2 regions of the Streptomyces chartreusis genome follow, and region 2 is predicted to be linked to the other one. Evidence: riboswitches for the same ligand, from Rfam matches in the RefSeq annotation. Region 2 holds a riboswitch; the other holds the start of a gene.
What was found. A riboswitch is a leader RNA that binds a small molecule or an ion and turns the genes downstream of it on or off. The one in region 2 is predicted to bind S-adenosylmethionine.

Region 1 (15,715 bases), 1.8 Mb from region 2:
CGTGTGGCTCGTAACCCTACGGCCTGGCGGGTACTCGTCGCCCGTCCGTCCACGGCGGCGAGGCGGTCTGTGCGACTGCGTCCGGTTACGTCATGCTCTGTAGCCATGATCGGCAACTGGAGCGTGGCGCATTTCCGGGCTCGGTTCGGCAGGGCCGCGGGACGGTCGGCCCTCGCGTCGCCGGCGCCGGTGACGTACGGGCTGATCACCCTGTGCTGTCTGCTCTTCCTGCTGAGCCCGGCGGCGGGGCTCAATCCGGCGTACGGCTCCGGCGAGGAGCTGATCGCCGCGCAGCGGGCCTATTTCCATCGCTGGGGCGTGGTGCCGGCGGAGCTGTTCGAGGGGGCACCCCGGGCCGTCCTCACTCCCGCGACGGCCCTGTTCGTGCACGGCAGCTGGGTGCACCTGCTCGGCAACATGCTCTTCCTCTACGTCTTCGGCGCGATGACCGAGGAGCGGATGGGCCGCGTCCAGTTCACGCTGTTCTACCTCGGCTGCGGCTATCTGGCCCTGCTGGGCTACGCCGCCGCCAACGACGACTCCACCCAGTCCCTGGTCGGCGCGTCCGGGGCGATCTCGGCCGTCCTCGGCGCGTTCCTCTTCCTCTTCCCCGGAGCGCGGGTGACAAGCCTGCTGCCGTTCCTGCTCTTCCTGCCGCTGCGCTTCCCGGCCTGGGTCGTGCTGCCCTTCTGGGCGGCCCTGCAGTGGGTGGCGGCCGGGCGGGCGGCGCAGGGGCCCGGGGTGGCGTATCTGGCGCACCTGGTCGGGTTCGGGCTGGGCTTCGGCTACGCGTGGGCCCGGTTCGGGCGGCCTACTAGAGTGAAAGCCGCCCCAGCTCCGGCCCCCGAGGGAGAGAACCAGCCGTGATCACCGCGATCGTCCTGATCAAGACCAGCGTGGACCGGATCCCCGAGATCGCGGAGCGGATCGCTTCGCTGGAGAACGTGACCGAGGTCTTCTCCGTCACCGGCACCTACGACCTGATCGCCATGGTCCGGGTGACGGAGCACGAGGAGCTCGCCGAGGTCATCCCGGGCCGGATCAGCAAGATCCCCGGCGTCGAGGGCACGGACACGCACGTGGCGTTCCGCACCTACTCCCAGCACGACATCGAGGCCGCGTTCGCCATCGGCCTGGACAGCTGACGCCCGGGGCCGCCGCTCAGGATGCCGCCGCTCAGGATGAGGAGTTCTTCATCCTGGGCTCATCCTGAACGCCGTGTGCCGTGGGCAGGATCGCCCGTATGGCCTTCTCGCACCGGATCGCGGCCCTCGCCGCCGTCGTGGCGATCCCGCTCGGCATCGCCGCGACCAGCTTCGCCCTCACCGACCAGCCGAAGTCGCCCGAGGTGCCGACCAGGGTGGAGCTGGACAGCGGCTCCCCCACGCCGACGCCCACCCGGCCCGCACCGGCGCCGACGCCGACGCCGAGCGACGAGGTCGTCTCCCGCCCACCGGTGACCGACAGCCCCGCGAGTGACGACGATGACGATGCCTCCGACGACGACCGCGACGACGGCTGAGCGCCTTGCCGGAAGAGCCGTGATCATCCGTCCGCGGGTTCGTTGTGGCTGGTCGCGCAGTTCCCCGCGCCCCTTTGGGGCGCGGCTGCACGGAACGGTGTTCTGTGGCGACACCCCCTAGCCCCGTACCCCGGCGGGTCTCCGCGCGGGTTCGGATTCTGTTGTGGCTGTTGCTCGTGATGGCCGTGGGGCTGGTGTCCGTGGCCACGACGACGCGATCGATCCTGCTGCGGGACGTCGATCACCGGGCGAACGGGCTGCTGGCCCAGGAGGCCGGGGAGTTCGCCAACTTCGAGGAGCGGGGCGTCGACCCCGAGACGGGCCGGCCGTTCACCGACCCGTCGCGGCTGCTGCGGGAGTTCCTGGTGCGGCAGTACGCCGACCCCGACGAGGAGCTGATCGGCCTGGTGGGGCGGGCGGGCGACACCCCGGCCCAGATCATCCAGCCGCGCGAGATCCCGGTGGCCGTGCCGCTGCACGAGGACGCCGCCGCCCGCCGCCGTATCTTCGACTCCCCCGACTCCACGGGCACGGTCGACCGGTCCTCCGGCGAGATCCGCTGGGCGAAGGTCGCCGTCGCGCGGGCGGGCGGCGAGACGGAGGCCGCGTTCGTCGTGGCGTTCCACCCGGGGCGCCAACAGGCCGCGGTGAACGAGGAGTTCCGCATCCTGCTGGCCATCTCCGGCGTCGCCCTGCTGCTGACGACCGGCATCGGCTGGGCGGTGGCGGGACGCATCCTCAAACCCGTACGGCTGGTGCGCACCGCGGCCGCGCAGCTCACCGAGCAGGACCTCACCCGCCGTATCCCCGTGCACGGGCACGACGACATCGCCGCGCTCGCGGAGACCTTCAACGCGATGCTCGACCGGCTGGAGCGCGCCTTCGCCGCCCAGCGCGAGTTCGTCGACGACGCGGGCCACGAACTGCGCACACCGATCACCATCGTGCGCGGCCACCTGGAGCTGATGGGCGACGACCCGGCCGAGCGCGAGGAGACGATACGGCTGGTCACCGACGAGCTGGACCGGATGAGCCGCATCGTGGAGGACCTCCTGCTGCTCGCCAAGGCCGAGCGCCCCGACTTCGTCGCCCCGGAGCCGGTGCAGCTCGCCGAGCTCACCGCCGACGTCTACGTCAAGGCCCGCACCCTCGGCGAGCGGGACTGGCAGCTCGCCGAGGTCGCCGACGTCGAGGCCGAGCTGGACGCCCAGCGGATCACCCAGGCGATGGTCCAGCTCGCCCAGAACGCCGTGCAGCACACCGCGCCCGGGCAGGCGGTGCGGATCGGCTCCCGTGCGGACGGGACCGCCATCGAGCTGTACGTCGCCGACTCCGGCTGCGGGGTGCAGCCGCAGGACGCGGACGTGATCTTCGAGCGGTTCCGGCGCGGCACGTCCCGGCGTGGCGCCCGCGGCTCCGGGGCCGGGCTCGGCCTGTCGATCGTCCGGGCCATCGCCGAGGCGCACGGCGGCCGGGTCCGGCTGCGCGCCACCGAGGGCGGCGGCGCCACCTTCGTACTGGCACTGGGAGAGGGACACACGTGAACCGGATCCTCATCGTCGAGGACGAGGAGCGCATCGCCTCCTTCGTCGAGAAGGGACTGCGCTCGAACGGCTTCACCACGACCGTCGTCGGTGACGGCGAGGCGGCGTACGAGTACGCCGTCACGGGCGCCTTCGACCTGGTGGTCCTCGACATCGGCCTGCCCGGCCGGGACGGCTTCACGGTGCTGCGCGAGATGCGCGAGGCCCGGGTGACGGTCCCGGTGATCGTGCTGACGGCGCGGGACTCCGTACGGGACACGGTGGCCGGTCTTGAGGGCGGCGCCGACGACTGGATGACCAAGCCGTTCCGCTTCGAGGAGCTCCTCGCCCGGGTCCGGCTGCGACTGCGTACGGCGGCCAGGGCGCCCGAGGTGACGGTGCTGCGGTCCGGCCCGCTCACCCTGGACCTGCGCACCCGGCGGGCCCGGTCCGGGGAGCGGACGGTCGATCTGACGGCCCGTGAGTTCGTGCTCCTGGAACTGTTCCTGAGGCACCCGGGGCAGGTACTGTCCCGCGAGCAGATCCTGTCGCACGTGTGGGGCTACGACTTCGACCCCGGTTCCAACATCGTGGACGTGTACGTGCGGGCGCTGCGCAAGAAACTCGGCGCCGAACGGGTCGAGACGGTCCGCGGCGTGGGGTACCGGCTGCCCGCGTGAAGTCCCCTTCATGTACCGCTCATCGAGGGCTCACGGCTCAGGTGAACCCTCGATGACGTGACCCTGAACCTCCGTCCGCTCGCGGCCCTGTGTGTGGCGCTCTCGCTGTGCGCGCTGCTCGCGGTGCCCGGCAACTTCGCGGGTCTCGGCGCCGACGCCCGCCTCACCCTCGCCGTGTTCGCGCTGGCGACCAGCGCCTGGATCGCGACGCCGGTCGACGACACGTACATCGCGCTGGGCGCCGGGCTGGCGCTCACGGTGACCGGCGTGATCAGCAGCGACACGCTCTTCGGCACCCTCGGCGACTCCACGGTGTGGCTGCTGATCTGCGCCTTCGTGCTGGCGGCCGCGGTGACCCGGACGGGGCTCGCGGGCCGGGCGGCGGCGTTCCTGGTCGGTGGGGCCCGCACGGTGCGGCAACTGGTGCATCTGACCACGGCCGCGCTGGTCGTCACGGCGTTCGCGGTGCCGGCCACCTCGGGGCGGGCGGCGCTCGCGCTGCCGGTGTTCCTCGCGCTCGCCAAGGCATTGGCCGACCGGCGGCGACTGGTCGTGATGCTGGCGCTGCTGTTCCCGACCGTGATCCTGCTGTCGGCGGTGGCGACCCTGATCGGGGCCGGCGCGCATCTGATCACCGTGTCGGTGCTGTGGCAGGCCACGGGTGACCGGATCGGCTTCACCGAGTGGCTGCTGCTGGGGCTGCCGCTCGCCGTGGCCTCCTCGCACCTGGCCGCCGAGGCCGTACTCCTGACCACCACCCGTCGCGCGGACCGCGAGGGCGCCGTGCGCATCACGGCCGAGCAGATCCAGGAGCACAGCGACGACCCGGTCACGGGGCCCTGGTCGCAGGCCGAGAAGCGGTGTGCGCTGCTGCTCGGCACGGTCGTGGTGCTGTGGTGCAGCGAGCCGTTGCACCGGGTGCCGCCCGCGGTGGTGGCGCTGATCGGCGCGGTGGTGGCGGCCTCGCCCGCGCTGGGGACGGTGCATCTCAAGGACGCGCTGAAGACGGTTCCGTGGGCGCTGCTGCTGTTCATGGCGGCGACGATGGCGATGGGTGTGGCGCTCGCCGACTCCGGGGCGGCTGGGTGGCTGGTCGGCGGGCTCCCGTCGGGCGTCAGCCCGCTGCTGTTCCTGGTCGTCGTGGTGGTGATCAGTACGGCGGCCCATCTGGTCCTGCAGTCCCGGTCGGCCCGGTCCTCGGTACTGGTGCCGTTGGTGGTCGCGGCGGCGGTGGGGGCCGGGGTGAATCCGGTCGCGGCGGCGCTCGCGTCCACCGCGGCGGCGGGGTTCTGCCATACGCTGCCGGCTTCGGCGAAGCCGGTGACGCTCTTCTCCGACCTTCCGGGGACGCCGACCTACACCCCGCGTGACCTGTTGCGGCTGGCTGCGGTGCTGGCTCCGTCGACCGCCGCGGTCGTTCTGTTGTTCGCCGTTGTGGTGTGGCCGGTGCTCGGTGTGCCGGTGACGCGATGACGGTGCCGCGTGTGTGTCGTCTTTCGGCTGCTGCGCCGTTGTGGCTGGTCGCGCAGTTCCCCGCGCCCCTTGGGGGCGTTGCCCCTCAGGGCGTTGTCCTGTCCCGACCTGCTGAGGAGATCTGATGCTGACCCGCGTCGTCGTAGCCCCCAGTGGGTTCAAGGAGTCGTTGTCCGCGCAGGCCGCCGCCGATGCCATCGCGGGCGGGGTGCGGCGGGTGCTGCCGGATGCCGTGCTCGATCTGATTCCGCTGGTGGACGGCGGTGAGGGGACCGCCACCGCGCTGGCCGCCGCGACCGGCGGGCGGCTCGTCGCCCTGCCCGCCACCGGGCCGGTGGGCGAACGCGTCGGCACGCACTTCGCGCTGCTCGGCTCCCGGGACACGGCGGTCGTGGAGATGGCCGCGGTGGCCGGGCTGTCCCTCGTCCCCCGGGCCCGGCGCGACCCGGGCGCCACGACGACGTACGGCGTCGGCGAGCTGATCCGCGCCGCGCTGGACACCGGCGTACGGCGGATCCTGGTCGGCTGCGGCGACTCCGGCACGTCCGACGGGGGCGCCGGCGCGCTCCAGGCGCTCGGTGCCCGGCTGCTGGACGCCGACGGCTTCGAACTCCCGCACGGTGGAGGCGAGTTGGTCCGGCTCGCGCGGATCGACCCGGCCCGCCTCGACCCGCGTCTGCGGGACGTGGAGCTGCTCGTGGCGTGCAATCCGTACAACGTGCTGTGCGGCGAGCGCGGCGTGGCCCGTGTCTTCGGACCGCAGAAGGGCGCGACGCCCGCGCAGGTGGAGCATTTGTCGGCGGGGCTGGAGAACTGGGCAAGCGTCCTCACCCGTGACCTGGGTGTCGTGGGGACGGACCTCTACGGCGGCCCCGGCACCGGAGCCTCCGGCGGTCTGGGCGCCGGCCTCGCCGCGCTCGGCGCCCGCCTGCTCCCCCGCTTCGACGTGCTCCTCGACCACCTCGACCTCGATGCCCGTCTGGCCCGCGCCGACCTGGTCGTCACCGCCGAGGGCGCCCTGGACCACCAGACGTCCCGCGGCAAGGTCCCGGCCGAGGTGGCCCGCCGGGCCAAGCTGTACGGCCGCCCGGTGCTCGCGCTGGCGGGCACGCTGGGCGAGGGCGCGCACGAGGTGCCCGGGGTCGACGCGTTCAGCGGCATCCTGCCCGCGCCGATGGCCCTGGCGGAGGCCCTGGTGCGGGCCTCCGAACTCCTCACGGACGCGACCGAACGCGCCCTGCGGATGATCCTGCTGGGCGCCCGGCTACCGGTTCACGCGGAGGTGTCCGGCACGCAACGGCCGTCCTCGGTGCGGTAGTTCCACTTCGCGCCGTCCGTCACGAGCTCCTTCACGGCGTTCACGAACCGCTCGACGTGCTCGTCCGGCGTTCCGGCACCGAAGCTGACGCGGATGGCGTTGAGGGACTTCTCGCCGGGCGCCGCCTCCGGGGCACCGCACTCGCCCTGGGCCTGCGGGTCGCTGCCGAGCAGGGTGCGGACCAGCGGGTGGGCGCAGAACAGGCCGTCCCGGACTCCGATGCCGTACTCGGCGGACAGGGCGGCGGCGAAGTGGGAGCTGTTCCAGCCCGCGACGACGAAGGAGAGGACGCCGACGCGCGGGGCGTCGTCGCCGAAGAGGGAGAGGATCCTGACCTCGGGCACCTCGGCGAGACCGGCCCGCACCTTCTCGATCAGGTACTGCTCACGGGCGACGAGGTCGTCGAAACCGGCCTCGGTGAGCGCCTTGCAGGCGGAGGCGATGGAGTAGGCGCCGATGACGTTCGGGGAGCCCGCCTCGTGCCGGGCGGCGCTGTCGTGCCACTCGACGTCGACGCCGCCGTCCTCGCGCCGGGACACCTTGCGGCTGGCGCCGCCGCCCGCGAGGTACGGCTCCGCCGCGCGCAGCCAGTCGGAGCGGCCGGCCAGGACACCGGAGCCGAACGGGGCGTACAGCTTGTGTCCGGAGAAGGCGATCCAGTCGACGTCCAGGTCACGGACGCTGACCGCGTGGTGCGGGGCCAGCTGGGCGGCGTCCAGGACGATCCGGGCGCCGTGGGCGTGCGCGGCGGCGGCGAGTTCGCGCACCGGCCACAGCTCGCCGGTGACGTTCGAGGCGCCGGTGACGCAGACCAGGGCCGGGCCGTAGGGGTCACGGTCGGCGAGGGCGCGCTCCAGGGTCTCGACGGCCTGGCGGGGGGTGCGGGGCGCGTTGAGGTAGGTGACGCGGGCGTCGCGCCACGGCAGCAGCGAGGCGTGGTGCTCGGTCTCGAAGACGAAGACCTGGCAGTCGGCCGGGAGGGCGGCAGCGAGGAGGTTCAGCGAGTCGGTGGTGGACCGGGTGAAGACGACCTGGTCCTCGTCCCGGCAGTCGAGGAACTCGGCGACCGTCCGGCGGGCGTTCTCGAACAGGTCGGTGGAGAGCTGGGAGAGGTATCCGGCCCCGCGGTGGACGCTGCCGTAGTACGGCGCGTAGGCGGCCACGTCGTCCCAGACGCGCTGGAGGGCGGGGGCGCTGGCGGCGTAGTCCAGCGCTGCGTAGGTGACTTCGCCGCCGGTGACGAGCGGGACGGTGACATCGCGGCCCAGAACGGGCAGCGGGGCACAAATGGTCTGGACGGAGGCAGCGGTGGAGACAGACATGACGGAACTCCCGTGAGAGGAAAGAAGAAAGTGAAAATGGGTGCGCGGAGGCGGGGCTCGGCGGCCCTATCGCATTCGCTTGCTCACGGAAGACTCCCTCGAACGACCAGGACCCCTGGTTTCGAGAGGGGCCCGCGCTTGCCGTAGACCTCGCTGCCTACGGCCTGGTCTTCACCCGGGGCACCCCGCCACGGACGGAGGGTTGCCGGACAGTCGGCCGGGGCCTCATGACTGTCACTCATGACCTGGTACAGGAACGTACGTGAAATGATCGTCGTCCCGCAACCCGTGTCCGGATCGCGGGACGACGTCAGGTGCCGGTCAGGCGTTGCTCGCGGCGACCCACCGCTCCAGCGTCCGCTTCGCGGACCCCGAGTCGATGGACTCCGCCGCCTTCGCCATACCGGCCCCGATCTGCTCCGTCAGCGGCCCGTCGCCGGGCTCCAGCGCCACCAGCGCCGCCGCCGAGTTCAGCAGTACGGCGTCGCGCACCGGCCCCGTCTCGCCGTCCAGGAGGCGCCGGGCGACCTCGGCGTTGTAGGAGGCGTCGGCGCCGCGCAGCGCCTCCACCGGGACCAGCTCGATGCCGACGTCGCGCGGGTCGAAGGCCTCCTCGGTGACCTTGCCGTCGCGCACGACCCACACCCGCGAGGTGGCGGTGGTCGTCAGCTCGTCGAGGCCGTCGTCGCCGCGGAACACCAGCGAGGAGTTGCCGCGCTCGGCGAAGACGCCCGCGACGATCGGTGCCATGCGCGGGTCGGCCACCCCGACCGCCTGGGCCCGCACCTTGGCGGGGTTGGTCAGCGGACCGAGCACGTTGAACGTCGTCCGGATGCCCAGCTGTCCGCGCGCGGCGGCCACATGACGCAGCGAGGGGTGGAACTTCACCGCGAAGCAGAAGGTGATCCCGGCCTGCTCGGCGACCTGGGCGACCCGCCCGACCGGCAGTTCCAGATTGACGCCGAGCTTCTCCAGCACGTCCGAGGCACCCGACGCCGACGACGCGGCCCGGTTGCCGTGCTTGACGACCTTCGCGCCGGTGCCGGCGATGACGATCGCCGACATCGTGGAGATGTTGACGGTCTTCGCGCCGTCGCCGCCCGTGCCGACGATGTCGACGGTCGGCCCCGGCACCTCGATCACATTCGCGTGCGCGTACATCGTCCGGACCAGTCCGGTGATCTCCTGCACCGTCTCGCCCTTGGCCCGCAGCGCCACCACGAACCCGGCGATCTGCGCGTCCGTCGCCTCGCCGCGCATGATCAGGTCCATCGCCCACGCGGTGTCGTCGGCGGACAGGTCCCGGCCGTCCAGCAGGCCGTTCAGCAGCAGGGGCCAGGAGCGGCCCGCCGCGGTGTCGCCTCCAGCGGGGGTCACAGCGCTCATAAGCCGCTCCAGGTTCAGGCGTCCCGCACTACGGGACGCGAGTCTCAACGAGTCCACCCTATCCAGCCCCGGGACACGGAGAAGGGCCCCGTCCGAAGATCGGACGGGGCCCTTCTGCCGTGGCGTGGCGTGCGCAGCGATCAGTGGTGGCCGTGGCCGCTCGTGATCTCCTTGTACTCCTCGACGGTCGGCTTCGGGATCTGGCCGTCCTCGCCGTAGTAGGACTTGCTGAGCTTGGCGCGCAGCTTCTCGGAGCCCTTCACCTTGCGCTCGACGCCGTTCTCGTCGACCGCGGGGCCGATCTGGGCCGGCTCGTACTGCTCGTGCGCGGTGAGCGTGTACAGCGCGTCCTGGCTGAGCGGCTCGTGGACCTCGATGAACTCACCGTGCGGCAGGCGCTTGATGATGCCCGACTCGCGGCCGTGCAGCACCTTGTCCTTGTCCCGGCGCTGGAGGCCGAGGCAGATGCGCTTGGTGACGATGAACGCGAGGACCGGTCCGGCGAAGAAGCTGATCCGGACAAACCAGGTGACGGCGTTGATCGACAGGTGGAAGTGGGTGGCCCACAGGTCGTTGCCACCGCCGACCAGACCGATCATGTACACCGTGACCCAGGCGACGCCGAACGCGGTACGCGTCGGGGCGTTGCGCGGGCGGTCCAGGATGTGGTGCTCGCTCTTGTCGCCGGTGACCCAGGACTCGATGAACGGGTAGAGCGCGATCGCACCGAGGACCAGGCCGAAGAGCACCAGCGGGATGAACACGCCGAGGACCAGCGTGTGACCCCAGAAGTTGACCTCCCAGCCCGGCATGTACCGGACCAGACCCTCGGCGAAGCCCATGTACCAGTCGGGCTGGGCGCCGGTGGAGACCATGTCCGGCCGGTAGGGACCGATGGCCCAGACCGGGTTGATCTGCGCGACCGCCGCGATCACCGCGATGACACCGAAGACCAGGAAGAAGAAGCCTCCGGCCTTGGCCATGTAGACCGGCAGCAGCGGCATGCCGACGACGTTCTTGTTCGTCTTTCCGGGACCCGCGAACTGCGTGTGCTTGTGGTAGAAGACCAGGATCAGGTGGCCGACCACCAGACCGAGCATGATGCCCGGCAGCAGCAGGATGTGGATCGAGTAGAAGCGGGCGACGAAGTCGACGCCCGGGAACTCGCCGCCGAAGAGGAAGAACGAGATGTACGTGCCGACGATCGGCATGGACAGGATCGCGCCCTCGGTGAAGCGGACACCGGTGCCGGAGAGCAGGTCGTCAGGGAGCGAGTAGCCGGTGAAACCGGTGAACATGCCCAGGACGAACAGCAGGAAGCCGAACAGCCAGTTGATCTCACGCGGCTTGCGGAACGCGCCCGTGAAGAACACGCGCATCATGTGCACGAACATGCCCGCGAGGAAGATCAGCGCGGCCCAGTGGTGGATCTGCCGGATGAGCAGACCACCGCGCACGTCGAAGGAGATGTGCAGCGTGGAGCTGAACGCCTCCGACATGAGCTGTCCCTGGAGCGGGACGTAGGAGCCGTGGTACTCCACCTCGTTCATCGACGGGTGGAAGAACAGCGTCAGGTACACACCCGTGAGGATGATGATGATGAAGCTGTAGAGGCAGACCTCACCCAACATGAACGACCAGTGGTCGGGGAAGATCTTGCGCATGTTGGCCTTGGCGAGGGAGTAGATCCCCAACCGGCCGTCGGCCCAGTCGGCGACGCGCTCGCCGGCCGGTGCCTTCCCGCGAGAGCGGGACTCGGTGGTCTCTGTAGTGCTCATCCGCGCTCCCAGAATGCAGGACCGACGGGCTCCGTGAAGTCGCCGAGCGCCTCAAGGTAACCCTCGTCGTTCACACCGATGCGCAGCTGCGGCAAGGGGTGACCGGCCGGGCCGAAGATGACCTTGGCACCGTCGGCGAGGTCGAAGGTGGACTGGTGGCAGGGGCAGAGCGCGTGGTGCGTCTGCTGCTCGTACAGGGAGATCGGGCAACCGACGTGGGTGCAGATCTTCGAGTACGCGACGATGCCCTGGTAGGACCAGTCGAGTTCCTGCTTGTCCTTGATGTCGTCCGGCTGGAGCCGGATGACCATCAGGGCCGCCTTGGCGATCTCGTTCTGGAAGTCGTGGTCGTGCTCCTCGAGGCCTTCGGGCTTGACGAAGGTGAGGGAGCCGACCGCGACGTCCGCGGGACGCAGCGGCTCGTTGGTGTTCATGTTCACGAGCAGCTTGCCCTTGGACCACAGGGTGTGGCGCAGCTTGGTCCCGGGCAGCGGGCCGAGGTCACGCAGCAGGACGACACCGGAGAGCGGGAACAGGGCCAGCGCGCCGAACATCGTGTTGCGGATCAGCTTGCGCCGACCCAGTGCCGACTCCTTGGCGCCCTGCTTGAAGTCGGCCATGACCTTGGCCTTGACCTCGGGCTCCGCGGCGATCGGGTGCCGGTCGTCCGCGACCTCCTCGTCCGACATCAGGGTGCGGGCCCAGTGGACCGCGCCCGCGCCGATGCAGAAGAGCGCCGCGCCGAGGGTCAGCCCCAGCGCGAAGTTCAGCGCGTTGAGGTGACCGATCGGGAAGACGAAGATCGACTTGTCGTGCGGGATCGCCACGTACGAGGCGATGAAGCCCACGGTGGCGAGCATCGAGACCGTGAACAGCAGGGCGACCGTGCGCTCGGACCGCTTGGCGGCCCGCTCGTCGATGTCCTGGATCCGGTGCTCGTGGGGCGGCAGGCCGGGGTCGGCGAAGGGGTGCTTCTCGTCCGCTACCGCGACGGTGGCGTCCTGCTCAGCGGGCAGGTTCTCTTCTGGAATGTCTTGGCTACTCATGACTTCTTGGCCTTTGCGGTCCGAGCGGCGACCCAGATGGCGACCGCGATCAGGGCACCGAGACCGAAGATCCAGGAGAAGAGGCCCTCACTGACCGGCCCGAGGCCGCCCAGCTCAAGACCACCCGGGTTCACCGTCTCGTCACTGTTGACCGCGTGGAGGTACGCGATGATGTCCTTCTTGTTCTGCTCCGACAGCGTGGTGTCGGGGAAGGACGGCATGTTCTGCGGGCCGGTCTGCATGGCCTCGTAGATGTGCTTGGGGTCGACACCCTCGAGGCTCGGGGCGTACTTGCCCTTCGTCAGCGCGCCGCCCTTGCCCGTGAAGTTGTGGCACTGGGCGCAGTTGTTGCGGAAGAGCTCACCGCCCTTGGCGATGTCCGCACCTTCCGGTCCGTACTGCTCCTCGGTGGGGACGGACGGACCCGCACCCAGAGAGGCGATGAACGCGGCGAGCTGGTCGATCTCGGCCTGCGAGTAGATGTTCTTCTTCGCCGGGACCTGGGCGCCCTGGGAGGTGGCGGCCGGCATACGGCCCGTCGACACCTGGAAGTCGACGGCGGCAGCGCCGACGCCCACCAGGCTCGGGCCGTCGGAGGTCCCCTCACCACTGGCTCCGTGGCAGCTGGCGCAGCCGACGGTGTAGAGCTTCTTGCCCTCCTCGATGGTGAGGGACTGGGCGGTTTCCTCGGCCTGCGCCTTGTCCGCGGGAGCGAACACGGCGTACAGCCCCCCCGTGCACGCCAGCGCGAGGAGTAGGACGACGACTGCCGCCAGCGGGTGGCGTCGTCGTGCGGAGAGCTTTTTCACGGATTACCCCGGTGTCAGGATCTTCTGCGTCGATGCTTCTGTTAGGTGCGTTGTGGAACGCGCGCGGGATCGGGCCCGGCTACTTGATCATGTAGATCGTGGCGAAGAGGCCGATCCAGACGACATCGACGAAGTGCCAGTAGTAGGACACGACGATCGCTGCGGTCGCCTGCTCATGCGTGAACCTCCGGGCCGCGTAGGTGCGGCCGAGGACAAACAGGAAGGCGATGAGTCCGCCCGTCACATGCAGTCCGTGGAAGCCGGTGGTCAGGTAGAAGACCGAGCCGTACGGGCCGGAAGAGAGCGAGATGCCCTCGTGCCTGACCAGCTCGGTGTACTCGTACACCTGACCGCCGATGAAGATCGCACCCATGATGAAGGTGACGATGAACCAGCCCCGGAGCTTCTTCACGTCACCGCGCTCGGCGGCGAAGACGCCGAGCTGGCAGGTGAGGGAGGAGAGCACCAGGATCGTGGTGTTCGTCGCCGAGAACGGGAAGTTCAAGGCCTCGGCCTGTGAATCCCAGTACTCGGGCCCCGTCACCGATCGCAGGGTGAAGTACATCGCGAAGAGGGCCGCGAAGAACATCAGCTCGGAACTCAGCCAGATGATGGTTCCGACGCTGGTGAGGTTCGGCCGGTTGACCGACGGGTGCGCGTGCCCGGTTTCTACTGTCGTTGCTGTCGCCACGACCGACATTATGTCGGTCGCTTATCCCGCCCTCACTCCGGGGGGTGCCGTTCGGAGTGTCTTGGCCGTTCGTACCGGTGTTGACGTGGTGTTCAAGGGAGTAGCATCCGCCGCATCGGGTCTTTCCGTACGACACTTACGTCTCGGAGGAAGCATGCAGCCGACCGCCACGGTGCTGGTCTACAGCGACGACTCCAACACTCGCGAGCAGGTGCGGCTGGCGACCGGGCGAAGGCCCGCTCCGGACGTCCCCGTGGTGGAGTTCGTGGAGTGCGCGACGCCCGCGGCCGTCATCAAGGAGCTGGACAAGGGCGGGATCGACGTCTGCGTCCTGGACGGCGAGGCCGTGCCGATGGGCGGCATGGGGGTCTGCCGGCAGATCAAGGACGAGGTGTTCAACTGCCCGCCGGTGCTGCTGCTCATCGGGCGGCCGCAGGACGCGTGGCTGGCCACGTGGAGCCGTGCCGAGGCGGCTGTGACGCTGCCTGTGGAGCCCGTGGAGTTCGCGGAGGCGTTGGCGGGCCTGCTGCGCACGAAGCGGCTGCAGAGCGCCTAGGAGCTCGGTTCAGCAGGTGATCGGGCGGCTGCGGGCCGTGGGGGGCTGTTCGCGCAGTTCCCCGCGCCCCTGCCGGGTCGGCTCCGCCGCCCGGTCTGCTCAGACGCTCTGTGGCCTCAGCCGTGCCCGTTCCGCGGGGCTCGGGCCGTCAGGGGTGCCTGCGACCAGGGCGCTGCCGTTGCGCCATTTCTTCCAGTCCAGGTTCCAGTCGCCGAAGCCGTTGCCGAACGGCTCCATCGTGTTGCCGTACGAGTTCACGACCTTGACGATGTCGCCCTCGCGGACGTTGTCGAAGAACCACTCGGCGTTGGCGGTGCTCATGCCGGTGCAGCCGTGGCTGACGTTGGCGTACCCCTGGGAGCCGACCGACCAGGGGGCTGCGTGCACGTATTCGCCGCTCCAGGTCACCCTGGTGGCGTAGTAGACGGGTAGGTCGTACGACTCGGAGGAGCCCTCGGCTATGCCGATGCTGGTTCCGCGCATCCGTACGAAGTACTCCTTGCCCAGGACCACCTTGACGCCGTTGCGGGTCTCGAAGCCGGGCTTGCCCGTCGTCACGGGTATGGACCGCACCTCCTCGCCGTTGCGGTAGAGCGTCAGCTGGTGGGTGGAGGCGTCCGTGACGGCTATGACCTGGTCGCCGATGGTGACCTTCAGGGGCTTGCCCTTGCCGCCCCAGAGGCGGTCGCTGATCCTCACGCCCTCCAGGTCGCTGCGGGCCTGGACGGTGGCGCCGGCGGGCCAGTACTCCTTGGGCCGGTAGTGGAGCTTCTTGTCGTCCACCCAGTGCCAGTTGCCGTCGACCGCGGGGACCGAGTCGACCCGCAGGGCCCGCTCGACCGTCGCCCGCTGGTTCTTGTCCTTGACGGGCCGGCTCAGTTCGGCGGTGATGGGCTGGCCGACGCCGTACTTGCCCGCCTTGGGCCCGAACGTCACCGTCAGGTGCTTCTTGCTGGTCGGCTTGCTGGTGTCGAAGGTGAGGACCTTGCGGCCGGGGGCGCCGTCCTCGTCCTCGGTGCTCACGCGGACCGTGTAGCGGGCGTTGGCGGCCAGCGGGGAGGTGCTGTGCCACCTGGTGCCGTCGGCGGAGAGTTCGCCCGTCACATAGCGCCCTGCGGCGTCCTTGGCGGTGACGTCGGTGATCCGTCCGTCGGAGTCCTCCGCGGTGATCTCCAGGGGCTTGTCGGGGTCGGCCTTCTCGCCGTCGCCCGAGGGGCCGTTGAAGGCGATCTGGTCGGCCGCGTCGTACGGCTCCGCGGACAGCGGATTGCCGTCGCTGCTGCATGCGGCGGCGCTCGCGCCGAGCGCTATCAGCAGGAGCGTGCAGCCTATGACGGTGCTCTTGCTCGGTGTTTTGCTCATGGCCTCACGCTAGGAAGCAGCGTCAGCGGCGGCGCGCCGGAGGACACGTACGGGTGACATGCGTTGCGGCAAAAGAAGGAGCCCGGACCCTCCTGACGGAGTGTCCGGGCTCCTGTGAGCTCAGCTCGTGCTACTGGGTGCGGTTCTCACCGCGGTAGTACTCGAAGACCCAGCCCCAGAGACCGATGAGGATCAGCGGGGCCGAGAAGTAGAGCAGCCACCAGCCGACCGCGATCCCCAGGAAGGCGA
Region 2 (15,715 bases):
CGCTCCTCGCCGTGCGCGCGAAGCTCCGCGGCGAAGTCGAGGATGCCCTCGACCACCGCGTCCGGTCCGCGCTCGCGTCCGGTCGGACGGCGGGCCTGATGGAGCAGCTCACCGCCCGCGCCCGCGAGGGCGGCCTTCATCCCGGTGCCGCCCACATCGAGGGCGATGACATGTCTCACGGGGGACAGTGTGGCTTGCGCACCCGCGAGAGGTCTAGTCCACTTACGTGGTGTAGACCTTATGGGGGCAATATGTATGACGTTTCGAAAATTTCGAACATGGGCGTGGGGCGGTTTGGCGTGCAGGGGCGTAGTCGTGGTCGTAGGCGTACGGGAGCGATGGCGGCGGTGTCCGCGCTGGGTCTGACGGCGGCCCTGGGCGGCTGCGGGCTGACCGGCGGCTCGGACGACGTGACCCTGCGGCTGGTCGCCGCGGACTACGGCGACAGCGAGTCCAACGGCTCCCAGAAGTACTGGGACAAGCTCGTCACGGCCTACGAGGCCGAGCACCCCGGCGTCACGGTCGACGTCACCGTGTACTCCTGGAACGACGTCGACGCCAAGGTCAAGAAGATGGTCGACGCCGGGAAGGCGCCGGACATGGCCCAGATCGGCGCGTACGCCGACTACGCCGCGCAGGGCCTGCTCTACCGGGCCGACGACCTGCTCTCCATCCCCGTGCAGGCCGACTTCGTCGCCCAGTTCGCGGACGCGGGCCGGGTGCGGGACGTGCAGTACGGCATCCCGTTCGCCTCCTCCACGCGGCTGCTCTTCTACAACAAGACGCTCTTCGAGAAGGCCGGCATCTCCGCGCCGACCACCTGGAAGGAGCTGGCCGCCGACGCCGAGGCGCTCAAGGCACAGGGCGTGAAGACGCCGTACGCGCTGCCGCTCGGTGCCGAGGAGGCGCAGGCCGAGACGATGCAGTGGCTGCTCAGCGGCGGGGGCGGCTACACCGACAGCGACCTCGGCACGTACAGCATCGACTCCTCCGAGAACGTCGCCACCCTCGACTGGCTGAAGGACAACCTGGTCGGCAAGGACCTCACCGGCCCGGTCGCACCCGGCGAGCTCAACCGCGCCGACGCGTTCGCCGCCTTCGCGGCCGGTGACGTCGGCATGCTCAACGGCCACCCGTCCCTGATGCAGATGGCCAAGAAGAAGGGCGTGAAGTTCGGCATGGTGCCGATGCCCGGCATCGACGGCCCGAGCAAGGTCTCCATGGGCGTGGCGGACTGGATGATGGCCTTCAAGGAGAACGGCCACGCCGAGGAGGTGGGCGACTTCCTCGACTTCGTCTACGACAAGCAGAACGTCCTGGACTTCTCCCGCGAGTACGACCTGCTGCCGGTGACGAACTCCGCGTCCACGGTGATGACCGCGGCAAAGCAGGACGCCGACCTCAAGCCCTTCCTGGAGCGGCTCCCGCTCTCCGAGCTCTACCCGGTCGGCCGCACGTCCTGGGCCGAGGTCAGCGCGGACATCAAGAAGCGCATAGGCAGCACCGTCACCTCCGGCGGCAGCCCGTCGGCGATCCTGGGCGGCCTCCAGTCGACGGCGACGCGGGCCGAGAGCGCCGAGTAGCGGCCGTTGTCGGTGGCGGGGGTTACGGTGCGAGCCATGGACCAGCACCAGGACCCGCCCGAGGCCGCCCTCGCCGACCGCGAGCGGGCCATCCTCGCTCTGGAACGCCGGGGCTTTCCGGGCCCCGGCGTCAAGGAGCGCGCGATACGCGAGGAACTGGGCCTGGCCCCCGTGCGCTACTACCAGCTGCTGAACGCCCTGCTGGACGACCCCAGGGCCCTGGCCCACGACCCCGTCACGGTGAACCGGCTGCGGCGGGTCCGGGAGGCCCGGCGGGCGGAGCGCTGAGCGAGGGGTGCGCGGAGCCCTCGCTGGATAGGGTCCTTGTATGGCCAGTGACCAGGAAAAGGATCTGACCGACCCCGACCGGGCCGACTCCACGGCCCCTCTGCCCACCCCCGCGACCGCGAACGGACGCGACGGGCTCGCCGCACTCCTCGCGCGGCCCGCGCGGGCACTGATCGCCCTGGACTTCGACGGGACGCTCGCCCCGATCGTGCCGGACCCGGAGCAGGCGCGGGCCCACCCCGACGCCCTGCCGGCGCTCACGGCGCTCGCCCCGAAGGTCGCCGCCGTCGCCGTGATCACCGGCCGCCCGGCCGATGTCGCCGTGCGGTACGGCGGATTCGCCGGCGTCCCCGGCCTTGAGCACCTCGTCGTGCTCGGGCACTACGGCGCCGAGCGCTGGGACGCCGTCAGCGGCGAGGTCACCGCACCCGACCCGCACCCCGGCGTCGCGGCCGTGCGGGCCGAACTGCCCGGCATCCTCGAAGCGAACGGCGCCGCGACCGGCACCTGGACCGAGGACAAGGGACACGCCGTCGCCGTCCACACCCGCCGTGCCGCCGACCCGCAGGGCACCTTCGAGGCCCTGCGCAACCCCCTCGCCGACCTGGCGGTGCGCAACGGCCTGATCGTCGAACCCGGCCGCATGGTCCTGGAACTGCGCCCGCCCGGCATGGACAAGGGCGTCGCGCTGAGCGAGTACGTCCGCGAGCTCGGCGCCGAGTGCGTCCTGTACGCCGGCGACGACCTCGGCGACCTGCCCGCCTACGCCGCCGTCGACAAACTCCGCTCCGACGGCACCCCCGGCCTGCTGGTGTGCAGCGGCAGCGAGGAGGTCACCGAACTGTCGGAGCGGGCGGACGTCGTGGTGGACGGCCCGGCAGGGGTCGTACGGCTGCTGCGGGCGATCGCCGCCGCCGGCTGACCCCTGGCCCCGCCTCCGCTCAGGCGGACGGGCCGGGCTGCTCCTCCAGTGCGTGCAGCTGGTCCAGGAACCACTGGGCGGGCGGTAGCGCGGTCGCTGCGGCCGCCAGGCGCTTCGAGCGCTCCGCCCGCTCCTCCGGCCCCACGGACAGCGCCTCGTGCAGCGCCCGTGCCGTGCCGACCACGTCGTACGGGTTGACGGTGATCGCGTCCTCGCCGAGTTCCTCGTGGGCCCCGGCCTCCCGCGACAGCACCAGCGCGCACCCCTCGTCGGAGACGAGCGGCATCTCTTTCGCGACGAGGTTCATGCCGTCCCGGATGGGATTGACCAGCGCCACGTCCGCGAGCCGGTAGGCGGCGAGCGAGCGGGCGAAGTCGTCCTTGACGTGCAGCACGACCGGCGTCCAACCCGGCGTGCCGTACTGCGAGTTGAGCTCGTCCGCCAGCCGCTGCACCTCGGCCGTGTAGTCCCGGTACACCGCCAGGTCCTGCCGCGAGGGGTAGGCGAAGGCCACGTGCACCACCCGCTCGCGCCACTCGGGGTGGTCGTCGAGGAGCTGCCGGTAGGAGAGCAGGCCGCGGACGATGTTCTTGGACAGCTCGGTCCGGTCGACCCGCACGATCGTCCTGCGGGCGGTGCCGTCCGGGGCCGAGCCGATCTCGTCGCGGAGCGCGGTCATCCGCTCCGTCACGTCCGCCCGGTGCGAGCGTTCGCGCAGGAAGTCCGCGTCCGCGCCCAGCCCGTGCACGCCGATCCGCGTGCCTCCGAGCCCGTCGGCGAACCGGGCGCAGCACGCCTCGAAGGCGTCCGCCCACCGCCGGGTGAGGAACCCCAGCCGGTCCGCGCCCAGCATCCCGCGCAACACCTGCTCGGCGATGTCGTCGGGCAGCATCCGGAAGTACTCCGGCGGCGCCCACGGCGTGTGCGAGAAGTGGCCGATCCTGAGGTCGGGGCGCAGCTCACGCAGCATCCCCGGCACCAGCGTCAGGTGATAGTCCTGCACCACCACCGCCGCCCCCGGCGCCGCCCGCCCGGCCAGCGCCTCGGCGAAGGCGCGGTTGTACGCCTCGTAGGACGCCCACTGCCGGCGGAACTCCGCGTCGAAGACCGGCTCCAGCGGCGTCTGGTAGAGCATGTGATGGACGAACCACAGCACCGAGTTGGCGATGCCGTTGTACGCGTCCGCGTGCACGTCGGCCGGGATGTCCAGCATCAGCACGCCGTCCTCGCCGACCCCGCGCCGCACCGCCTCGCGGTCGCCGTCGGACAGCGCCGAGCACACCCACAGGGCGCCCGCGTCCGGCCCGATCGCCGACAGCCCGGAGACGACTCCGCCGCCGCCGCGCCTGGAGGTCAGCGAGCCGTCGTCGCCCACCTGGTACGAGACCGGGCCGCGGTTCGACGCGACGAGCACCTTGGCAGCACCGTGCGCACCCGGCGCATCCTGCGTGGAAGCCATAAGCCTCAACCTAGCCCTCCCAGGAAACGCTCAAACGTGCGGTTCCGCTCAGTGGGGGGCTCTTGTCAGCCCTGTATACGGCCGGTTTCCGGCGTTTACGCGACCTTCCGCGTCGCGTACTCGGCGATCTCCACCATCGGCGGCCGCTCCTCGGTGTCCACGGAGTACGTACGCGGCTCGAAACCGTCCTCGCCGCGCTCGAACTGGGTCAGGGACGGGCGCACCAGGTGCCCGCGGGCGAGCCGCAGCTGCGCCGTGCGGTAGATCGCGGCGGACATCCGGCCGAGCGCCTGCCCGTCCTGGTGCCGGTGCTTGCGCACCCCCACGTCCACCTGGGCCAGCGCGTCGAGCCCCACCAGGTGCAGCGCGTCGACCAGCATGCCCAGCTCGACGCCGTACCCGACGGGGAACGGGAGCTGTTCCAGCAGGCTGCGGCGGGCCGCGTACTCGCCGCCGAGCGGCTGCACGAAGCCGGCGAGCTGCGGCCAGTGCATGTTCAGCAGCGGGCGCGCCATCAGCTCGGTGACCCGGCCGCCCTGCCCGGCCGCACCGGCGAGCGGGCGGTCGTACATCGCCTTGACCAGGTCCACGCCGGGGTCGGTGAGCAGCGGGCCGACGATCCCGGAGACGAAGTCGGAGGAGAACTCCTTCAGGTCGGCGTCGATGAAGCAGACGATGTCGCCGCCGGTCACGAGCAGGGAGCGCCACAGGACCTCGCCCTTGCCGGGCACGGCCGGGACGCGCGGCAGGATCTCGTCGCGGTGCACCACGCGGGCGCCCGCCGCGGCGGCGACCTCGGAGGTGCGGTCGGTGGAGCCGGAGTCGACGACCACGATCTCGTCGACCAGCGGGACCTGCCGGACGAGGTCATGGGCGATGATCGCGACGATCTCGCCGACCGTCTCCTCCTCGTTGAGCGCGGGCAGCACGACGGACACCGACTGGCCCGAGCGCTGTTTGGCGGCCAGGATGTGATGCAGCGGGCGGTCGGCAACGGACCAGGAGCGGCTGCTCAGCCAGCGCTCTGCTTCTTCCAGCACGGTCGGCGGCTCCTCACTGTCGGGACGTCTGTGATCCATCTCGCGGTTCGGACGGCTAGCTCAACTGTCCTGGCGTTCGGTTACAGTCTTGAACAACGCGGATGACCATCGCATGTCCGAGGTCGGCCGTCGTCCACAACCGAATACCGCTCATCCAGAGGGGCAGAGGGATACGGCCCGATGAAGCCCCGGCAACCCTCCAGTCGGTTCTCGTAGATCAGTGTTGATCGTTCCGCGAGGCTCCCGGCTAGGGAAGGTGCCAAATCCGTCTCACGGCGAGATGCGTCGTGAGGAAGATGAGGAGAAAGGGCCTCGCCTCACATGGCTGCGCAGACTGTTGCAAGCACCACCGAATCCACCGTAGACCTCGGCCCCGCCGCGGCGCTCTCCTGCCGCGAGTGCGGTCACCGGGTACCGCTCGGCCCGGTCTTCGCGTGCGAGGAGTGTTTCGGCCCGCTGGAGATCGCCTACGACTTCTCGGCCTACGACGCCGAGGAGCTCCGCAAGCGGATCGAAGCGGGCCCCGCGAACATCTGGCGCTACGCGCCGCTCCTGCCCGTCCCGGCCAACGTCGCCGACAAGCCGAACCTCAACCCCGGCTGGACCAAGCTCGTCAAGGCCGACCACCTCGCGAACGAGCTCGGCGTCGACGCCGGCAAGCTGTTCGTCAAGGACGACTCCGGCAACCCGACGCACTCCTTCAAGGACCGTGTCGTCGCCCAGGCCCTGGAGGCCGCCCGCGCCTTCGGCTTCACCACGCTCTCCTGCTCCTCCACCGGCAACCTGGCCGGCGCGGTGGGTGCCGCGGCCGCCCGCGCCGGCTTCCGCTCGTGCGTGTTCATCCCGCACGACCTGGAGCAGGGCAAGGTCGTGATGGCCGCGATCTACGGCGGCGAGCTCGTCGGCATCGAGGGCAACTACGACGACGTGAACCGCTTCTGCTCCGAGCTGATCGGCGACCCGGCCGGCGAGGGCTGGGGTTTCGTCAACGTCAACCTGCGGCCCTACTACGCCGAGGGCTCCAAGACCCTGGCGTACGAGATCTGCGAGCAGCTCGGCTGGCAGCTCCCGGACCAGCTGGTCGTCCCGATCGCGTCCGGCTCGCAGCTCACGAAGATCGACAAGGGGCTCCAGGAGCTGATCAAGCTCGGGCTCGTCGAGGACAAGCCGTACAAGATCTTCGGTGCGCAGGCCGAGGGCTGCTCGCCGGTGTCGACCGCGTTCAAGGCCGGCCACGACGTGGTCCGCCCGCAGAAGCCGAACACCATCGCCAAGTCGCTGGCCATCGGCAACCCGGCCGACGGGCCGTACGTCCTCGACATCGCGCGCCGCACCGGCGGGTTCGTGGAGGATGTGACGGACGAGCAGGTCGTCGACGCGATCAAGATCCTCGCCCGGACCGAGGGCATCTTCGCGGAGACCGCCGGTGGGGTGACCGTGGGTGTGACGAAGAAGCTGATCGAGAACGGCGTCCTCGACCCCACCAGGACCACCGTCGTACTGAACACCGGCGACGGCCTCAAGACGCTGGACGCGGTGGCCGGCACCGGCCTCACCGCCACCATCCGCCCGAACCTGGACTCCTTCCGAGAGGCTGGCCTCGCATGAGCGTGACCGTTCGCATCCCGACCATCCTGCGCACCTACACCGGCGGGCAGGCCGAGGTCGCCGCCGAGGGCGGCACCCTCGCCGAGGTCATCACCGACCTGGAGAAGAACCACACCGGGATCGCCGCCCGGGTGCTCGACGACCAGGGCAAGCTGCGCCGGTTCGTCAATGTCTACGTCAACGACGACGACGTGCGTTTCGAGCAGGGCCTCGAGACGGCGACCCCGGACGGCGCGGGCGTTTCCATCATCCCGGCCGTCGCCGGCGGCTGACCGAATGACCGATCATTACCTTCGGTAACCCAGGTTACTGAGAGTTCACCGAATTGCCCCCTCCGTGAGAGAAGCGGAGGGGGCAATTCTGTGTGGTTGAGCGAGGTACAGTTGGGGAACGTGCCGCTGATCTCCGAGTCGGTTGCCTTGAATTTCTGCCGTAAGCCCGACAAGAAGTAGCCAAAGTGTGCGGGTTTTTTGCGGCTTTTGTTCCGTATGCCGGGTCCGACTTGACCTGAAGTCAGCGGAATTGTCCCCACATTCCCGACCGGTCGTGCCCGGATTTCTCGTCCGATTGACCTGTTGCAGACGGCAGTTGGGCAGATACATTCAGCCGCGGTCGACGCGTTCCGGCGCACGCCCCCGACCGATGGGGGGTGAGGTCTGACCCGGATCCGCGAAGTGTGGATCTGTGCAAGGGCCAGTAATAGGGGAGTTAGGCATGGCTCAGGGCACCGTCAAGTGGTTCAACGCGGAGAAGGGGTACGGCTTCATCGCGGTCGACGGTGGTGCGGATGTTTTCGTCCACTACAGCGCGATCCAGATGGACGGTTACCGCACCCTGGAAGAGGGCCAGCGGGTCGATTTCGAGATCTCGCAGGGTCAGAAGGGGCCGCAGGCGGACATGGTCCGACTGGCGACCGGCTGAAGCACGCGTCGACTAACAGCAGCGACGTACTTCTTCGAAGGGCCCGCACCTCCTCGGGGTGCGGGCCCTTCGTCGTGTTCGCGACCTGTCCGGGACCCGTTCGCGCCCTGTTCGCCCCCGGCGGAGCGCCTCGCCCGATCCCCGAGAGCCGCTTGCACTCGCATGGGTCGAGTGCTAATCATTGGCGTTAGCACTCTGAAGGTGAGAGTGACAAAGAAGGACCGGGTCGGTGAGGCCCGCAGGCCAGGTGGGGCAAGGAACCACGAGGCATGTGAGCCGTCCGTCGCGGGCGCGGGCGCGGTCCGAAGGAATCACCCCCAGTCCTGGAGGGACCACTTCACATGGCCAAGATCATCGCGTTCGACGAGGAGGCGCGGCGCGGCCTCGAGCGCGGCATGAACCAGCTCGCGGACGCCGTCAAGGTGACGCTCGGCCCCAAGGGTCGCAACGTCGTCCTCGAGAAGAAGTGGGGCGCCCCCACGATCACCAACGATGGTGTCTCCATCGCCAAGGAGATCGAGCTCGAGGACCCGTACGAGAAGATCGGCGCCGAGCTGGTCAAGGAAGTCGCCAAGAAGACGGACGACGTCGCCGGTGACGGTACGACCACCGCGACCGTTCTCGCCCAGGCCCTGGTCAAGGAGGGCCTGCGCAACGTAGCCGCCGGCGCCAACCCGATGGCCCTCAAGCGCGGTATCGAGCGTGCCGTCGAGGCCGTCTCCGCCGCCCTGCTCGAGCAGGCCAAGGATGTCGAGACCAAGGAGCAGATCGCTTCCACGGCCTCCATCTCCGCCGCCGACACCCAGATCGGCGAGCTCATCGCCGAGGCGATGGACAAGGTCGGCAAGGAAGGCGTCATCACCGTCGAGGAGTCCCAGACCTTCGGTCTGGAGCTGGAGCTCACCGAGGGTATGCGCTTCGACAAGGGCTACATCTCGGCGTACTTCGCCACCGACATGGAGCGGATGGAGGCGTCGCTCGACGACCCGTACATCCTGATCGCCAACTCCAAGATCGGCTCCGTCAAGGACCTGCTCCCGCTCCTGGAGAAGGTCATGCAGTCGGGCAAGCCGCTGCTGATCATCGCCGAGGACGTCGAGGGCGAGGCCCTGTCGACCCTGGTCGTCAACAAGATCCGCGGCACCTTCAAGTCCGTCGCCGTCAAGGCCCCGGGCTTCGGTGACCGTCGCAAGGCGATGCTGAACGACATCGCCATCCTCACCGGTGGCGAGGTCATCTCCGAGGAGGTCGGTCTCAAGCTCGAGAACACCTCCCTGGACCTCCTTGGCAAGGCCCGCAAGGTCGTCATCACCAAGGACGAGACCACCATCGTCGACGGTGCCGGCTCCTCGGACCAGGTCGCGGGTCGCGTCAACCAGATCCGCGCCGAGATCGAGAACAGCGACTCGGACTACGACCGCGAGAAGCTCCAGGAGCGCCTGGCGAAGCTCGCGGGCGGCGTGGCCGTCATCAAGGCCGGTGCCGCGACCGAGGTGGAGCTCAAGGAGCGCAAGCACCGCATCGAGGACGCCGTGCGCAACGCCAAGGCGGCCGTCGAGGAGGGCATCGTCGCCGGTGGTGGCGTGGCTCTGCTCCAGGCTTCCGCGGTCTTCGAGAAGCTGGAGCTCGACGGCGACGAGGCGACCGGTGCCAACGCCGTGAAGCTCGCGCTGGAGGCCCCGCTGAAGCAGATCGCCGTCAACGGTGGTCTCGAGGGTGGCGTCGTCGTGGAGAAGGTGCGCAACCTGGCCGTCGGCCACGGTCTGAACGCCGCCACGGGTGAGTACGTCGACATGATCGCCGAGGGCATCATCGACCCGGCGAAGGTGACGCGTTCCGCGCTGCAGAACGCCGCGTCGATCGCCGCGCTGTTCCTCACCACCGAGGCCGTCATCGCCGACAAGCCGGAGAAGGCCGCCGCGCCCGCCGGCGGCGGCATGCCGGGCGGTGACATGGACTTCTGATCGACCGCGGAGGCTCCGGTCTCCGGTTGATCAACGTCCTTCCCGAGGGCGGCACCTCTTGTTGCGACATTCGCGACAGGGGGTGCCGCCCTCGGTGCGTTGGCGGGTGCGGGTGGTTCGTGGTTGCTCGCGCAGTTCCCCGCGCCCCTAAAAGAAGGGCGTCCGCCGCGCGCCCTCCAGGGGCGCGGGGAACTGCGCGACCAGCCCCCACGCACCCGCAGTCGCTCGCAAACCGATTGTGCTCCCCGGGAATGCGGAGTCTCACACTCATCGTTGCTTAATGAGGTGCAACAATGCGTGTGCACATACTGACCGGTATAGACAGACCCCTCTTCCCAGGAGCCCCCACGTGACCGTCACTCAGCCCGCTGCCTCTCGTGCGGCGCAGATTCTGGCTCGGCCGACTGCGATCAACGGCCTCACCGTTCCCAACCGCATCGTGATGGCGCCGATGACGCGGATGTTCTCGCCGGGTGGTGTGCCGGGGGCGGACGTGGAGTCGTACTACTCGCGGCGGGCCGCCGCCGGTGTGGGGCTGATCGTGACCGAGGGGACGTACGTCGGGCACGAGTCCGCCGGGCAGAGCGACCGGGTGCCGCGGTTCCACGGTGAGGAGCAGCTCGCCGGCTGGGCGAAGGTCGCCGACGCGGTGCACGCCGCGGGCGGCACCATCGTGCCGCAGCTGTGGCACATCGGCATGGTGCGCGAGCAGGGCCAGCCGCCGTACGCCGAGGCGCCCGCGGTGGGTCCGTCCGGGCTGCGGATCGGGGCCGAGGAGGTCACCGGCAGGGCGATGACGCGGCGTGACCTGGACGACGTGATCGGCGCCTTCGCCGAGGCCGCCGCGGACGCCGAGCGCATCGGCTTCGACGGCGTGGAGATCCACGGCGCCCACGGCTACCTCGTCGACCAGTTCCTGTGGGAGGGCACCAACCGCCGCACGGACGCCTACGGCGGTGACCCCGTCGCCCGTGCGGCCTTCGGCGCGGAGATCGTGGCCGCCGTACGCGAGCGCGTCTCCCCGGACTTCCCCGTCATCTTCCGCTACTCGCAGTGGAAGCAGGAGGCCTACGACGCCCGTCTCGCCGAGACCCCCGAGGAGCTGGAGGCCATTCTGGCCCCGCTCGCCGCGGCCGGCGTCGACGCCTTCCACGCCTCCACCCGCCGCTACTGGATCCCGGAGTTCGACGGCTCCGACCTCAACCTCGCGGGCTGGACCAAGAAGCTGACCGGCAAGCCCGCCATCACCGTCGGCTCGGTCGGCCTGGACGGCGAGTTCCTGGGCGCCTTCGCCGGCCAGGGCTCCGGGCTCAAGGGCATCGACGACCTCCTGGACCGTCTGGAGTCCGAGGAGTTCGACTTCGTCGCCGTCGGCCGCGCGCTGCTCCAGGACCCCGAGTGGGCGGCGAAGGTGCTGGACGGCCGCTTCGGCGAGCTGGCGCCGTACGACGCGGCGTCGCTGAAGACCCTGAGCTGAGCCCCGACTCGCGGCTAACGTCGGAGAGATGAGGATCCTTCATCTCTCCGACACCCATGTGGAGAAGTCCGACGCCCCCAACAAGTACGGCGTCAACGCCACCGACTCGCTCCGGCTGATGCTCGCCGAACTGAGGCACCTGCGGGCCGTCGACGCGATCGTCGTCACGGGGGACATCGCGGACGACGGCGCCGTGGAGGCGTATACGGCGGTACGCGAACTGGTGGGCGAGTTCGCGCGCCCGCTCGCCGCACCGGTCTTCTACACGACCGGCAATCACGACGAACGCGTGGCCTTCGGCAAGGTGCTCGGCAGCGGCCATGCGGAGCCGGAGCTGGTGCTCGACTCCGAGGCCGGTGAGCGGGCGGCCGTGACCACGGTCGGGGGCGTGCGGTTCGTGACCCTGGACTCGCTGGTGCCGGGCAAGGTGCACGGCCATCTGGGCGCGGACCAACTCGACTGGCTGAAGCGTGTGTTGAGCACCCCGGCCGAGCGGGGCACCGTGCTCGCCCTCCACCACCCGCCGATCGCCCTCGACATCTCGGCGACCCAGCCGGTCTTCGGCCTGCGCGACCCCGGCGACCTCGCCGAGGTGATCCGGGGCAGCGACGTACGCCTCGTCCTGGCCGGGCACTACCACCTCCAGCTCTTCGGCTTCCTGGCCGCCGTGCCCGTCTGGGTCACCCCCGGCGTCGTCAGCCGCGTCGACCTGACGACGGCACCCGGCACGGAACGCGTGGTGCGCGGCGCGTCGGCGTCCCTCCTTGAGCTGGACGGCCCGGACGGCCCCCTGTTCCACACCTTCCATGCCCGCGACCCCCGGGCGCACGAGACGGTGTACGAGCTGGACGAGGGCCAGGTGCGGGCGCTCATCGAGCGGGAGGGCTGAGCCGGCCCGGGTCCCGCCTCCGGCCCTGGATGCGCCCCGCATCCGTTCGGGCAGGGGGCGTGACCTGCGTCGCTTGAGTAAGTCAATCAACTGACTTAAGGTTGCCCAGGTCAATCAGTCAGTTCGATCAGGCACCCTTCCTGCTCGTACGCCCACGGAGGCCCCGCCATGTCCCACGCCCCTGCTCCTCCCGCCGAGGCGGGGGCCGGCGCCCCGCCCCGGTCGAACGCCGTGGTGGCGGTGCTGGCCTTCGCCGGAATCGTCGTCTCGCTGATGCAGACGCTGGTCATCCCGATCGTCCCGGAGCTGCCGAAGCTGCTGGACGCCCCGGCCTCCGACACCGCCTGGGCGGTCACGGCGACGCTGCTCGCCGCCGCCGTCGCGACACCCGTGATGGGCCGTCTCGGCGACATGTACGGCAAGCGGCGGATGCTGCTGGTCAGCGTCGTCATGCTGATCGGCGGCTCGGTGGTCTGCGGCCTGAGCGACGCCCTGGTCCCGATGATCGTCGGACGGGTGCTCCAGGGTCTGGCCTCCGGTGTGATCCCGCTCGGCATCAGCATCATGCGCGACGAGCTTCCCGCCGAGCGCCTCGGCTCGGCCACCGCCCTGATGAGCGCCTCCCTCGGCATCGGCGGCGCCCTCGGCCTGCCCGCCGCCGCGCTCATCGCCGACAACTTCGACTGGCACGTCCTGTTCTGGACGTCGGCCGGTCTGGGTGTCGTGGCCCTCGGGTGCGTGCTGCTGTTCGTGCCCGAGTCGAAGGTGCGCACCGGCGGGCGCTTCGACCTGGTCGGCGGCATAGGTATGGCCGTCGGGCTCGTGTGTCTGCTGCTCGGCATCTCCAAGGGTGCCGACTGGGGCTGGACCAGCGGCACGACGCTCGGTCTGTTCGTGGCGGCCGTGCTGATCCTGCTCGCCTGGGGCTGGTGGGAGCTGCGCATCGAGCAGCCGCTGGTCGACCTCCGTACGACGGCCCGCCGGCAGGTGCTGGTCACCAACCTGGCCTCGATCGCGGTGGGCTTCGCGATGTTCGCGATGAGCCTCGTCCTGCCGCAGCTCCTCCAGCTCCCCGCCCAGACCGGCTACGGCCTCGGCAAGTCGATGCTGGTCGCGGGCCTGTGCCTGGCGCCGTCCGGCCTGGTCATGATGGCCACGGCCCCGGTGTCGGCGGCCATCTCCCGGGCCAAGGGCCCCAAGGTCACACTGATGATCGGTGTCCTGATCGTGGCCGCGGGCTACAGCCTCAACATCGTCCTGATGTCCCAGGTCTGGCACTTCATCCTGGTCGCCTGCGTCATCGGCGCGGGCATCGGCTTCGCCTACGGCTCCATGCCCGCCCTGATCATGGGCGCGGTGCCCGCGTCGGAGACGGCCGCCGCGAACAGCCTCAACACGCTGATGCGCTCCCTCGGCACGTCCACCGCGAGCGCCGTCGCGGGTGTGATCCTCGCCCAGATGACGACGGACTTCGGCGGCTACGCCCTCCCGTCCGAGAACGCCTTCAAGGTGGTCCTCGCGGTGGGCGCCGGCGCGGCACTGCTGGCCTTCGTCGTGGCGTCCTTCATCCCGCGCCAGGGGTCGGCCGCCGCCGGGGCGCCCGTGGCACAGCCGGCGTCGGAGCCGGCGCGAGCGACGGCGAAGTAGCCGCTACAGATTGCCCAGCGGCTCGATGTCGACCTTCACCGGAGTGCCCCACACCCGCAGCACCTCGTAGTCGGTGAACTCGTGCACGAGCCGGTAGGCCATCGCGGGACGCGGGCCGCGACGCTGGGCGGCGATGTACAGCTCGGCCTCCCGGCGGTCGCGGCGCGGCGTCCCGCACAGCTGCCACTCCTGCCCGTTCCACAGCTCCGGCAGCCAGCGCTGCTGGGGCTGCGGGCGGTCACCGCGGACGCCGTAGCGGGACGGCACCGGGTGCTCGGGCGCCTGCGGGGCCGCCGGGCCCGAGCCGCCGTACTCGGAGCGGCGGGCCGATCTGCGCCGGGTCTCGCACAGCAGGCACAGGTCCGGCGCCGCGGGGTCCACCGGGCCGCCCGGGTGCTCCGGACACCGGGTCGTCCGGGCGGCCGTCGAGACGCTCTCGTCGAGCAGATCGATGGCGCGGCGCAGATCCGCCTTGACCTCGTGCAGCCGGGCGTCCGGCGTGTCGGCGGTCAGGGCCTCGCCGTGCTCGCCGAGCAGGCGGAGGGCTCGGCCCAGTGCCGTCAGTTGGGCGTGGTTCATACGACCCAGTGTGCAGCCCCACGCCCGTACACCGTCCGTCAGCCCATGCTCTTCGCGCCGTCCAGGGACTCCCGGATGATGTCGGCGTGGCCGGCGTGCTGCGCCGTCTCGGCGATGATGTGCAGCAGCACCCTGCGGGCCGACCAGCGCGCGCCGGGCTCGAACCACGGGGCCTCCGGCAGCGGGTGGGAGACGTTCAGGTCGGGCAGGTCCGCGACCAGCTTGTCGGTCACGGCGGCCACTTCCTCGTACGCCGCCAGGACGCCCTCCAGCGTCTCGCCGGGCAGCATCCGGAAGTCGTCGGCCCGCTTCGCGAAGTCCGCCTCGGTCATGTTCTTGAAGTCGCCCATGGCCGCCGGGCCCCGCTGGATGAATTCCGCCCAGTTCCGCTCCGTCGACGTGACGTGCTTGATCAGGCCGCCGACACACAGCTCACTGGCCGTGCTCCGCTGCCCCGCCTGATAGTCGGTGAGGTCCCGGGTGGTGAACCGCAGGAAGTGCCGGTGCTTGGCCAGCGTCTCCAGGAGGTCGGAGCGCTCGTCGGTGACGGTGTTGTTCGAGGTCTCGTTCATGACCCCTACGGTAGGAACCGTTTAGGTCAGATCCTGACCGCATTGACGAAGGCGGCCCAAACGGATGCGGGAAATATGAGGGCTGGGCCGTGGGGGGTCTTGGAGTCGCGGACGGGGACGACGGTGGGGAAGTCGTGGGTGACTTCGAGGCAGTTGTCACCCCCGCCGCCGCTGTAGCTCGACTTGTGCCATGTGGCGGCGCTCAGGTCGTGGTCAGGGATGCTCGTCATGGGAGTAATCCTGGGCCAACGCATCGATCAAGGCCAGGGACTTCTCGGGCGAGAGTGCTGCGGCCGCGAGGAGTTCGTAGGTGAACTTCATGTGGGCGACGGTGGCCGGGTCGTCCTCCAGTCGTCCGGTGCCGACCCCTTCGAGGTAGGCCAGTGGAGGGGCGTCCTCGAACTCCATCAGCTTCAGGGGCCCCTTCATCGCGGCGTGCGCACCAGCGCTGAACTGCAGCACCTGCACGATGACCCGGTTCCGGCGAGCCAGGGCCGCGATGTGGCGCAGGGCTTCGGCCATGACGGAACGGCCGCCGGTCACCCGGCGCAACGCCGCCTCGTCGAGCACGGCCCACAACAAGGGCTTTGTTGGGTGATCGAGCAGCCGGGTCCGCGCCATCCGACCCTCCACCCACTCCTCGATGATCTCCTCCGGCGCGATGGGGTCGTACGCCCGGTTCACGGCCCGTGCGTACGCGGGCGTCTGGAGCAGTCCGGGGATCAGCAGCGGTGCGTACTCCCGGATGGCCGTTGCCTCGGTCTCG

Region 1: another riboswitch for S-adenosylmethionine. It lies ahead of CP983_RS31610 (aminotransferase class V-fold PLP-dependent enzyme); the one in region 2 lies ahead of thrC (threonine synthase).

What each region holds. Positions count from the first base shown of each region.
Region 1 covers NZ_CP023689.1:7,181,606-7,197,320, reverse strand. The annotation lists gene CP983_RS31645 (rhomboid family intramembrane serine protease) at 106-867, shown strand; gene CP983_RS31640 (Lrp/AsnC family transcriptional regulator) at 864-1,145, shown strand; gene CP983_RS31635 (small secreted hydrophilic protein) at 1,244-1,522, shown strand; gene CP983_RS31630 (sensor histidine kinase) at 1,702-3,066, shown strand; gene CP983_RS31625 (response regulator transcription factor) at 3,063-3,725, shown strand; gene CP983_RS31620 (SLC13 family permease) at 3,783-5,198, shown strand; gene CP983_RS31615 (glycerate kinase) at 5,323-6,516, shown strand; gene CP983_RS31610 (aminotransferase class V-fold PLP-dependent enzyme) at 6,471-7,838, opposite strand; SAM riboswitch class IV at 7,968-8,084, opposite strand; gene trpD (anthranilate phosphoribosyltransferase) at 8,160-9,224, opposite strand; gene qcrB (cytochrome bc1 complex cytochrome b subunit) at 9,365-11,002, opposite strand; gene qcrA (cytochrome bc1 complex Rieske iron-sulfur subunit) at 10,999-12,048, opposite strand; gene qcrC (cytochrome bc1 complex diheme cytochrome c subunit) at 12,045-12,857, opposite strand; gene ctaE (aa3-type cytochrome oxidase subunit III) at 12,937-13,557, opposite strand; gene CP983_RS31580 (response regulator) at 13,703-14,104, shown strand; gene CP983_RS31575 (L,D-transpeptidase) at 14,204-15,466, opposite strand; gene CP983_RS31570 (cytochrome c oxidase subunit 4) at 15,597-15,715, opposite strand, start outside.
Region 2 covers NZ_CP023689.1:5,358,253-5,373,967, forward strand. The annotation lists gene CP983_RS23515 (ROK family protein) at 1-179, opposite strand, end outside; gene CP983_RS23520 (ABC transporter substrate-binding protein) at 339-1,583, shown strand; gene CP983_RS23525 (DUF3263 domain-containing protein) at 1,620-1,871, shown strand; gene otsB (trehalose-phosphatase) at 1,912-2,793, shown strand; gene CP983_RS23535 (alpha,alpha-trehalose-phosphate synthase (UDP-forming)) at 2,813-4,252, opposite strand; gene CP983_RS23540 (glucosyl-3-phosphoglycerate synthase) at 4,348-5,292, opposite strand; SAM riboswitch class I at 5,440-5,595, shown strand; gene thrC (threonine synthase) at 5,614-6,900, shown strand; gene CP983_RS23550 (MoaD/ThiS family protein) at 6,897-7,172, shown strand; gene CP983_RS23555 (cold-shock protein) at 7,615-7,821, shown strand; gene groL (chaperonin GroEL) at 8,163-9,785, shown strand; gene CP983_RS23565 (NADH:flavin oxidoreductase) at 10,135-11,262, shown strand; gene CP983_RS23570 (metallophosphoesterase family protein) at 11,291-12,151, shown strand; gene CP983_RS23575 (MFS transporter) at 12,320-13,798, shown strand; gene CP983_RS23580 (hypothetical protein) at 13,802-14,377, opposite strand; gene CP983_RS23585 (DinB family protein) at 14,416-14,949, opposite strand; gene CP983_RS23590 (DUF397 domain-containing protein) at 14,976-15,179, opposite strand; gene CP983_RS23595 (helix-turn-helix domain-containing protein) at 15,163-15,715, opposite strand, start outside.